DNA from 2 places in the Isoptericola sp. F-RaC21 genome. Region 2 is predicted to be linked to the other one. Evidence: riboswitches for the same ligand, from Rfam matches in the RefSeq annotation. Region 2 holds a riboswitch; the other holds the start of a gene.
What was found. A riboswitch is a leader RNA that binds a small molecule or an ion and turns the genes downstream of it on or off. The one in region 2 is predicted to bind thiamine pyrophosphate.

Region 1 (5,345 bases), on a different contig from region 2:
GTCGCCCTGCTCGTGCACGACGCCGGCGAGGCCTGACGATCAGCCCGCGGTCGTCCGCTCCGCGCGGGCGAGCCCGTCGGCCTCCGGCGCGAGTCCGAGGAACTCCGCGACGCGCGGGCCGGCAGGCGCGCGCAGGAGCACGTCGGGCGCGTCCACCTGCAGCAGGCGCCCGGCGTCCATGACGGCGACGCGGTCGGCGACGGTGAACGCCTCGTCGTGGTCGTGCGTCACGAAGACGGCGGTGGTGCCGGTGGCCTTGAGGGTGTCGCGGACGTCGACGGCGAGCCGCTCGCGCAGGCGGCGGTCGAGCGCGGACAGCGGCTCGTCGAGCAGCAGCAGCCGCGGCCGCGGCGCGAGCGCGCGGGCCAGGGCGACGCGCTGCTTCTCGCCCCCGGAGAGCGTCGCGACGGAGCGTCCCTGGTAGCCGGCCAGGCCCACGTCGTCGAGCAGCGCCGCGACCCGTGCGGACCGCTCCGCACGCGACAAGCCCTGCGTCTCGAGCCCGTAGGCGACGTTGCGCCCGACGTCGCGGTGCGGGAACAGCTGGCCGTCCTGGAAGAGCAGCCCGAAGCCGCGCCGGTGCACGGGCACCCCCGCGAGGTCCTCGCCGTCGAAGGCGACGGTGCCGCCCGCCAGCGGCTCCAGCCCGGCGACGGCGCGCAGCAGCGACGACTTGCCGCAGCCGCTGGGCCCGAGCAGCGCGACGATCTCGCCGGCGGCGACGTCGAGCGACACCCCGTCCACCGCGACCGACCCCGGCCGGCGGCGCGTGGCGCCGTACCGGACGACGGCGTCGCGCACGGCGAGCCCCGCAGTCTCGCGGACCTGCTCCATCAGAACTCCCCTCCGGGCCGGTCGCCGCGCAGGCGCTCGGCCACCATCATGACGGTCGCGGTGAGCACGGCCAGCACCACGGACGCCGCGAGCGCCATGCCGTAGTTCTCGGCCCCGGGCCGCCCGATGAGCCGGTAGATCACCACGGGCAGCGTCGCGGTGTCGGGGCGGGCGAGGAACGACGTCGCGCCGAACTCCCCCAGCGAGACGGCGAACGCGAACCCGATCGCCAGCCCGAGCGACCGCGCGCCCAGCGGCCCGTCCACCGTGCGCAGCACGCGCCCCGGCGCGGCGCCCAGCGTGGCGGCGGCCTCGCGCAGGCGCGGGTCGATGGCCCGCAGCACGGGCAGCATCGTGCGCACCACGAGCGGGATCGCCACCACGGCCTGCGCGATCGGCACCAGCGCGCCCGACGTGCGCAGGTCGACGTCGAGCCCCAGCGGACGGTCCAGGGTGATGAGGAAGCCGAAGCCCACCGTCACCGCGGAGACGCCGAGCGGCAGCATGAACGCGGCGTCGAGCACGCCGACGGCGCGCCGCAGCCCCGCCCGGCGCGGGCGGCGCGACACGACGAGCGCCACGAGCCCGCCCACCACGACGGCGATCACCGCCGCCCACGCGGCGGTGCGCAGCGAGTTGCCGAGCGCCTCCCACACCGTGACGGTCAGCGCGTTGCGCCCGCCGGTGGTGCCCAGCGCCACGTAGTTGTCCAGGCCCCAGGACCCGTCGGGCGCCCGCAGCGACCGCGAGACGAGCCCCGCCATGGGCAGCACGAGCAGCCCCGCCACCACGACGGCGGTGGCGAGCGCGGGCCAGAGGTCCCCGCCGGCCCGCAGCCGCAGCCGGTGCGCGGACGCGCGGTCGCCGGTCAGCTGCAGCGCGCGCTCCCGCCGCGCCCGGGCGCGGGAGCTGACCAGCAGCGCCCCGGCGACGACGACGAGCTGCAGCACGGACAGCACCGCCGCCGAGCGCAGGTCGAGGAACTGGGTGGTGCGGGTCCAGATCTCCGTCTCGATGGTGCCGTAGCGCAGGCCGCCGAGCACCAGGACGACGCCGAACGCCGTCGCGCAGAACAGGAACACCACCGCCGCGGCGGACGCGATCGCCGGGCCGAGCGCCGGCAGCGTCACGGTGCGGAACGCGCGCCACGGCGTCGCGCCGAGCGCGCGGGCCGCCTGCTCGGCCCGCGGGTCCAGGCGCTCCCACATGCTGCCCACGGTGCGGACCACCACGGCGTAGTTGAAGAACACCAGCGCGAGCACGATGCCGGCGAAGCTCTCCTCCAGGTGTGCCCAGCCGAGCAGGCCGCCGGGCGCGAAGAGCGCGCGGAACGCGACGCCGACGACGACGCTCGGCAGCACGAACGGCACGGTCACCAGGCCGCGCACCAGCGTGCGGCCGGGGAACCGGCACCGGTACAGCACGTACGCGCCGGGCAGCCCCAGCAGCACCGACAGCACCGTGCCGGCGAGCGCCTGGGCGAGCGTCTGCCCGACGATCCGCCACGTGCGCTCCTGGGACAGCACCTCGGCGAACCCGGACAGGTCGAGCGTCCGCCCCGCCGCTGTCTCGGTGAAGAACCCCTGCAGGACCAGCGACACCACCGGCCACGCGAAGAAGACCGCCAGGAAGCCCAGCGGGAGCGCGACGGCCGCGCCCCAGCCGAGCCACGCGCCCCAGCGGCCCGCGCGGACCCCGCGCGTCAGCCGACGACGGTCGACGTCCACTGCTCGATCCACTCGTCACGGTGCGCGGCGACGTCCGCGGGCGCCACCTCGAACGGCTCGTCGGCCAGGGGCGCGAACTGCTGCCAGTCGGCGGGCAGCTCGACGTCGGGGTCGGCCGGGTACATGTACATCTGGCCGGGGACGTCGGCCTGGAACTCGGGCGAGGTGAGGAAGTCGACGAGCTGCTTCGCGCCGTCGACGTTGTCGGAGCCGGCGAGGACCCCCGCGTACTCGACCTGCCGGAAGCAGGTGTCGAGCATCGCGCTCGTCGTGGAGGACTTCCCGTCGTCGCTCAGCGTGAACGCGGGCGAGGTGGCGTACGACAGGGCGATCGGCCGCTGACCGCCCTCGCCGGCCCCGGAGAAGTCCACGTAGTACGCGTCCTCCCAGCTCTCCGCCACCTTCACGCCGTTGTCGCGCAGGTCGGCCCAGTAGGCCTCCCAGCCGTCCGTGCCGAAGGCGCCGACCGTCGCGAGCAGGAAGGCGAGGCCGGGCGACGACGTCGCCGGGTTGGTGACCACGGTCAGGTCCTTGTACTCCGGCTTCGCGAGGTCCTCGAGCGTCACCGGCGGGGCGACGTCGTGCTTCTCGAACCACCCGTCGTCGAGGTTCATGCAGACGTCGCCCATGTCGATCGGCGTCAGCGTGCCGGCCAGGTCGTCCGGGGCGTACGCGGCGACCGCCGGGTCCAGGTCCGCCGGCTGGTACGCCTCGAACACGCCCGCGTCCACGGCGCGCGACGCGTACGTGTTGTCGACGCCGAAGACGACGTCGCCCAGCGGCGCGTCCTTGGTGAGGACGAGCTGGTTGACCAGCGTGCCGGCGTCCCCCGGGGCCACCTGCTCGACCGTCAGGCCCGACTCCTTCTCGAACGCGGCCAGCACGTCGTCCGAGACGGCGAACGAGTCGTGCGTGACGAGCGTCAGCGTCGACGACGCCGTCGCGCTCCCGTCCGGCGACGCCCCGCCGCCGCACGCCGCCAGCAGCGGCAGCAGGGCGACGGCTCCGGCGGCCGCGGCCACCCGGGTGGTCCTGTGGATCATGCTGTCCTCCTCACGGTGCGAGAAGGGGGTCCTGCGGGCGCCCGGCACCGTCGTGGTGCGGCCTCCCGCAGGGAACGAGATTCCCGACTTCCTCCACCGGTGCTAACCGGGTCAGGTTCGAGGGTCTGCGGCGGTCCGCACTCTCAGCGCCGGTGGCGCTCCCCTGTCGTATCAGCACGAGCCTACCCGTCGACGCCGCGCTACCGTGGTCCCGTCCTCGGCTCCGGGGTGTGACGTGCCTGACGTGCCGTGACACCGCCCGACGGCCGTGGGCGCCGTACGACGCGCGGGCCACACCGTGGCCGCGTGGGGACCGACCGAGGGAGAGCACGTGACGGACACCGAGCAGCCGCTGGGCGTGAAGGTCGGCACGGTGGTGCTGACCATCGCCGCCGGATGGGTCGCGCAGAAGCTCATCGGCGTGGTCTGGGAGAAGGCGACGGGCAACGCTGCCCCCACCAACGTGGACGACGACGAGCTCTCCGTCGTGCAGGCCGTCACCTTCGCCGCGGTGTCGGGCGGCGTCGCGGTGCTCGCGAAGCGCCTCGCCCGCCAGGGAGCCGTGCGCGCGGCGGCGCGGTTCGTCCCCGGTCGCTGACCGACGGCGGCCCCGGCCGCCGGCCGAGCCCTCCCCGCTGGTCGAGCCTGTCGAGACCCGTCAGTGGCTCGCGCGGGGCCGCCGACGGGCGAGCTGCGCGTCGTGGCCGTGCGGCCGGTCCACCGGCCGGACGGCGGCGAGCGCCGCGCTGAGCCGGTCCGCCGCGTCCTTCGCGGGCGGCGCCGCGCGCACCACCTCGGCGGCGGTGAGCGGTGCGTCACGGTCCCCGACGGGCCGCGCGAGCATCTTCATCACCTGTTCCCCCGCCGACTGGGCGGAGACGCCGACCTGTGCGCCGACGTCGCCGAGCACCTCGGTGGCGACGGACTCGTCCACGCCGCAGACCGCCATGATGGCGCCCTTGGCCTGCTCGGAGGCCGCGGCGGCGACGAACGCGCGGGAGACGGCGCGGTGCGCCTCCCGTTCCAACGCGTCCCGGACGACCGGGCTGGCGTCGATGACGTAGCCGACGATCTGCGACGACGCGCCGTCGGCCCCGTGCCGGGCCTGGCCGGTCACGACGACGGTGTGGGTCCGGCCGTGGTCGTCGACCACGCGGTGCGCCCCGGAGAACGGTCGCCCGGCCCCGAGCGCGACGGCTGCCGTCCGGGAGAGCCGTTCGCGGTCGTCGGGGTGCAGGTGAGCGCGCAGCACTTCCGGCCCGGGCGTGACGGTGCCGGGCTCGCGGCCGAAGATCCGGAAGACCTCGTCGGACCACCACCACTCGCCCGTGCCGACGTCGACCCGGTACTGGCCCACGAGCAGCTGGCTCCCGGCACCGAGCAGCTCCGCGAAGGCGACGAGCTCGCGGCGCGGTGCGTCGTTCGGCGTGGACATCGAGGCTCACCTCCCAGTGCCGTGCAGCTGGGTCGGGGGCGCGATGCTCCCGGCTTCACCACGGTACCGGGACGGCACGACGATGCCACCCCACGGTGCACGTCGGCGCGGGTGGAATCGTGGCCGCACCCCGGCGGGGTCCGTGCCGCGGTCCCACCCGCGCCGGCGGGCGTCGACCTCCGCGCCTGATCAGGCGGGGGTCGCGGCCGCCGCCTCCCGCTCGCCCGCGAGCTCGGCCTTCTCGGCCGCGACCGCCTTGCGGTGCTGCCCGAACGAGTACACGACGGCGGCCGCCCAGGCGACCGC
Region 2 (5,345 bases):
TCGAGCGCGTCGCGGCCGCGGCCGAAGGCCTTGAGCACCCGGATGCCGTGCACGGACTCCTCGACCGTGGTGGCCAGGTCGCCCGACTGGTCCTGGGAGAGCCGCGCGATGACGCGGTAGCGCCGCGAGAACCGGAACGCGATGACCGCGACCGGGATCGCCCCCGCGAGGTACACCAGGCCGAGCCACCCGGCGGTGGCCAGGAGGATCCCGACGCCGACGACGATCGTCACGGTGCTGACCACGAGCTGCAGGAGGCCGAAGATCAGCCAGCGGCGCAGCAGGCCCAGGTCACCCATGATGCGGCTGAGCAGCTGCCCGCCGGGCCAGCGGTCGTGGAACGCGACGGGCAGGTCCTGCAGGTGGCGGAACAGCGACATGCGCATCTCCGCCTCGATCCGCGTGCCGGGGTACATCACGAGGTTGCGGCGCAGCAGCACGAAGCCGGCCTCGGCGACGCCGAGGACGAGCACGAGGACGACCGGCACCACGAGGGCGCCGAGGTCGTGGGCGGCTGCGCCCTGCGCGAGCGGCCCCTCGACGAGGGCCTGCAGCACGCGCGGGATGGCCAGCGCGGCGAGGCTGGCGCCGAGGGCGGAGAGCAGGCCGCCGACCAGCCGCGGCACGGCCGGCCGGACGTACGGGTAGAGCCGGCGCAGCGACGCGATCGTCGAGAGCTCGGACCCCGCCGGCACGGCCGGGGCGGCGGGTGGACGGGGAGCGGAGGAGTCGGAGCTCCTCCTGGGACTGTCGGAGGGATCGGCGCGGCGGGCGCCTCTGCTGCGGCTGCGCGAAGTGCGCTTCGTGTCGGGCATCACAGCCATTCTGTCACTCGCCCCCGACACGCTTGCCCCGGTCACGCGGTGCGGCGCGAACCCGGGACACCGCTTACCGGCGCGGGATCCCGCCGTCGCGCGCGAGGCGGCGGGATCCCGCGGCCGGCGGGTCAGCCCACCGCGACGCGGTCGCCGTCGCGGCGGCCGAGGTCGCCCGGGACGCCAGCGGCGTCGGGCAGCCCGGTCTGGTCGAAGAACGCCAGCTCGTGCTCGCACGCCGTCCGGAACGCCTCCGCCATCCGGGCGCGGACGGGCGCGTCGGCCGCCGCCGCGGCACGGCGCAGGATCGCGACCGCCTCGCGCGTCGACTCCGCGAACGCGTCGTCCGCATAGGTACCCAGCCACGCCGCGTACGGGTGGCCCGCGTGGTTGCGGGCGGCCAGCCGCTCCCCCACGTCCTGGTAGATCCAGTAGCAGGGCAGGACGGCGGCGACGAGGGTCGCGTAGTCGTCGCCGGCCGCGCGCAGGTGGTCGAGGTAGGCCGCCGTCGTGGGGCTGGCGGGCACGTCCTGCGGCTCCCCGCCCAGCCAGCGGGAGTGCAGGTCGAGCTCCGTGACGAGCGCGCCGTGCGCGCCGCCGGCCCAGAACGCCTGCTCGGCCCGCGTGGGCGCGAGCTCGCTCGCCCGGGCGAGGCAGCGCGCGTAGTCGCGCAGGTAGAGCGCGTCCTGCTCGAGATAGGCCCGGAAGTGGCCGGCGTCGAGCGTCCCGTCGCCCAGGGACCGGACGAACGCGAGGTCGTCGATCGCGGCACGCACGCCCGCGGCGTCGTCCCACCACCGGGCGACGACGTCCTCCCCGCGGTCCTCTCCGTGCGCGCCCGCCGCACCGGGCACCACGACCGGCTCGGCGCCGCCGGCGCGCAGCCCCGCCAGGTGGTCGACGGGGCCGTTCCCGCCGCCGACGCGCAGCGCCTCCCCCGCCCGGATCGCCGCGGTCAGCCAGGCCTTCGTGCCGCGCAGCGCCTCGACCCAGTCGCCCGTGCGCGCGTACCGCGCGGCCAGCCCGCTGGACAGGGAGCAGCCGGTGCCGTGGGTCGACGTGCTGCCCAGGCGCGGGCCGCCCAGCTCCGCGAGCACGCCGTCCGGCCCGACGAGGGCGTCCGGGGCGCCCGCGTCCCCGGCGGCAAGGTGCCCGCCCTTGGCCACGACCAGCACCCGGTGCCGGGCCGCCAGCCGCCGCGCCTGCTCGAGCGCCGCGGGCCAGTCCGGTGCGGGCGCCTCCTGCGCCAGGACCGCGAGCTCGGGCAGGTTCGGCGTCACGACGTCGACCCGCGCGAGCAGGTCCCGCACGGCGTCCTCGGCCGCGGCATCGAGCAGCCGGTCGCCGCTGGTGGCCACCATGACCGGGTCCAGGACGACGGCGGGGCGCGCCGTCGTGGCTCCGCGCGGCAGGCCGTCGAGCCAGGCGGCCACGGCCTCGGCGACCGGGGCCGAGGCGAGCATGCCGATCTTCACCGCGTCGACGGCCACGTCGTCGGCGAGAGCGTCGAGCTGCGCGGCGAGGAACGCGGCCGGCGGCACGTGCACGTCGCGCACCCCCCGCGTGTTCTGCACCGTGAGGGCCGTGACGGCCGCCATCCCGTAGCCGCCGGCGGCGGCCACCGACTTGAGGTCCGCCTGGATCCCCGCGCCGCCCGAGGGGTCCGACCCCGCGATCGCGAGGACCCGCGGCCGGCTGCCCCGGGGCGGCGGCGACGCGGCCGTGGCGGAAGCGGTGGCGGGGGCGGTGGTGCCGGCGCGGCCGGCGGAGCTGTCTTCAGGTGCGCGCGCACTCATGTCGACATCCCTTCGCTAGTACGAGCTAGATCAGGTTCGACGGGTGTGTTCTCAGCGCCCGGCGGCCCACGTCGTGACAGCCGTGAACGGTGTCGTGACGTCGACCGGTCGGGACGCACCCCGTGTCGTGGCGCCCACCGTAGCCCAGGTCACGGCGGCGGGGCCGGCGGCGGACCGCGTGTCAGGATCGGGTGGCGGGGCGCGTACCCGGCGCCGCGATAGGGTGCGGGGGTGCCCGCCGTCGTCCGTCGTGCGCGCGAGCTCCTCGTCGCCGGCACGACGCTCAGCATCGCGGCCGCCGCCCACCTCCTGGCCGGCGGCGCGCTCCCCGGGGCACCCCTCGCCTGGTTGGTCGTCCTGGCCCTCACCGCGCCGCTCGCGGTGTGGACCGCGCGGCGCCGGCTGACGCTGCGGCGCCTGCTGCCCGCCATGGTCGCCCTGCAGCTGGTGCAGCACACCGCGCTGTCGGTGCTGGGCGCGGCCCGCCCCGCGGGCTCGGGCTCCCCCGGCTCGCTCGGTGCCGACGGGCACGCGCTGCACGCCCTGGGCCCCGGCTCCCTGCCGCCCGCGACAGGCCCCGCGCTGCACCACCACGCGGACGACCCGCGCACGGCGTCCTGGATGCTCGCCGCGCACGCGGCCGCCGTCGTCCTCACCGCGCTCCTGCTCGCGGCGGGCGACCGGGCCGCGACCAACGTCGTGGCCCACCTGCGGCACGTGGCGGTCCTGGTGCAGGGGCCGCCGGCGCTGCCGGTGGCCCGCGCGGCCGCCGTCGTCGGCGGGCACGCCTGGCGTCCCCGTGCCGCCCGCACCCGCCGGCGCACGCCCCCACGAGGTCCCCCGCTGCTCCCGGGCGCCCTCGCGCGCACCGCCTGAAGCCTGCCCTGGTCCGTCGTCGGACGAGGGCGGGTCCCTCGTCGTTGCACGGCCACCTGACCACCAGGAGCAGACAGTCATGACCACGCACTCCCGCACGCCCTCCCGCACGCCGCTCGCCCCGCCCGCCCGGGCCGCGCGCCGGCTCGCCGGCACCGCCGCGCTCGCCCTGCCGGCCCTCGTGCTCGGCGCCGCTGCCGCGTCCGCGCACGTCACCGTGACCCCCGACGCGGCGGAGGCCGGGTCGTACGCGACCCTCACCTTCAAGGTGCCCAACGAGTCCGCCGACGCGTCGACGACCGCGGTGAAGGTCGATCTCCCGACCGACACCCCGTTCACCAGCGTGTCCGTCGAGCCCGTGCCGGGCTGGACCGCGAAGGTCACGCAGGCGCCCCTCCCCGAGCCGGTCGAGGTGCACGGCACCACCGTCACCGAGGCGCCGGCCAGCGTCGAGTGGACGGCCGACGACGCCGACGCCGCCATCGCGCCGGGCGAGTTCCTCCGGTTCACCGTGTCCGCCGGCGCCGTCCCCGACGGGGTGGACGAGCTCGCGCTGCCCGCCACGCAGACCTACTCCGACGGCGAGGTCGTCGCGTGGGACCAGGAGGCCACGGGCGACGCCGAGCCCGAGCTCCCCGCACCCGTCCTGCAGGTGACCCCGGCCGCCGAGGGCGAGGGGCACGGCGCGGCGGCCGCCGCGGACGCCGCCGGCGAGGGCACGCCGGCTGCGTCGGACGACGACGGTTCCGGCACCCTCCCCCTGGCGCTGGGCGCGGCGGGCCTCGGGCTCGGCCTCGTCGGCGCCGTCACCGGCGTCGCCGCCCTCGCGCGGACGCGTGCCCGCGCCGACAGCACGGAGCAGCGGTGACGGCCCGCGGCGGGCGCGCCGCGGCCCTGGGCCTGACCCTCGGCCTCGCGGCCGCGGGCCTGGTCGGGGCGGCGGCACCGGCAAGCGCCCACAACGTCGTCGTCGGCACGACGCCGACCGGTGGGTCGACCGTGCACGAGGCCCCGAAGAGCGTCGACGTGACGTTCGACGACGTCGTGCTCGACCTGTCGGGCGAGGGCTCCAGCACGGTCGTCACCGTGACCGACGCCGACGGCACGGACTACGCGACCGGGTGCCCGACGACCCAGGACCGCACCGTCTCGGTGCCGGTCGCGCTGGGCGCGGCCGGCGAGTACACGGTCGACTGGCGGATCGTGTCGGCCGACGGGCACCCCACGAGCGGGGAGTTCTCGTTCACGTACGACCCGCCGGCCGGTACGGAGGCCGCCACCCCGTCCCCGGGCGCGGCCCCCTGCGCCGCGTCGGGAGCATCGGCCGACGACGGCGCGACCGGCGCCCCGCCGGCCGCCGCGGACGGTGCTGCGGGCTCCGACGACGCGTCGGAGCTCGTCGTGGTGCTCGGCATCGCCGGCGGCGTGGTCGTGCTCGCGGGCGCGGCCGTGCTCGTGGCGCTGCGCCTGGCGCGGCGTCGCGACTGACGCACGGCACCGACGGCGACCTGTCAGGGCCAGCGCCGGGTACGGCGTGCGCCGGCCCTGACAGGTCCGCTCGCCTGGTCCTCGTCCACGCACCCCGCCGGCGCCGCCTACGATGCCGACCATGGATGCGGGGCAGATCGTCGGGATCGTGACGGGCCTGGTCGTGGTGGTGGTGCTGGTCACGGCGGTCGCCTTCTGGGCGGCGCGCCGCCGGCGCGCGGCCCGCGGGCGGGCGCAGGACCTCGAGTCCCAGCTGCAGCGGCTCGGGGTCGAGGCGGGCTCGGCGCTGGTGCGCGCCGACGAGCGCGCCCGCCTCGCCGAGGACGAGCTCGCGTTCGCCCAGGCCGAGCTCGGCGACCGCGAGACGAGC

Region 1: it holds a riboswitch for thiamine pyrophosphate, as region 2 does, so the genes downstream of both, AAG589_RS10500 (thiamine ABC transporter substrate-binding protein) here and AAG589_RS04135 (bifunctional hydroxymethylpyrimidine kinase/phosphomethylpyrimidine kinase) in region 2, are expected to answer to the same signal.

Annotation. Positions count from the first base shown of each region.
Region 1 covers NZ_JBCFYX010000003.1:2,769-8,113, reverse strand. The annotation lists gene AAG589_RS10515 (response regulator) at 1-36, shown strand, start outside; gene AAG589_RS10510 (ABC transporter ATP-binding protein) at 40-834, opposite strand; gene AAG589_RS10505 (ABC transporter permease) at 834-2,561, opposite strand; gene AAG589_RS10500 (thiamine ABC transporter substrate-binding protein) at 2,537-3,604, opposite strand; TPP riboswitch at 3,676-3,779, opposite strand; gene AAG589_RS10495 (DUF4235 domain-containing protein) at 3,936-4,202, shown strand; gene AAG589_RS10490 (PAS domain-containing protein) at 4,263-5,039, opposite strand; gene AAG589_RS10485 (sulfite exporter TauE/SafE family protein) at 5,229-5,345, opposite strand, start outside.
Region 2 covers NZ_JBCFYX010000001.1:883,643-888,987, forward strand. The annotation lists gene AAG589_RS04130 (ABC transporter ATP-binding protein) at 1-695, opposite strand, end outside; gene AAG589_RS04135 (bifunctional hydroxymethylpyrimidine kinase/phosphomethylpyrimidine kinase) at 947-2,611, opposite strand; TPP riboswitch at 2,602-2,744, opposite strand; gene AAG589_RS04140 (hypothetical protein) at 2,843-3,487, shown strand; gene AAG589_RS04145 (YcnI family copper-binding membrane protein) at 3,567-4,355, shown strand; gene AAG589_RS04150 (copper resistance CopC family protein) at 4,352-4,975, shown strand; gene AAG589_RS04155 (hypothetical protein) at 5,097-5,345, shown strand, end outside.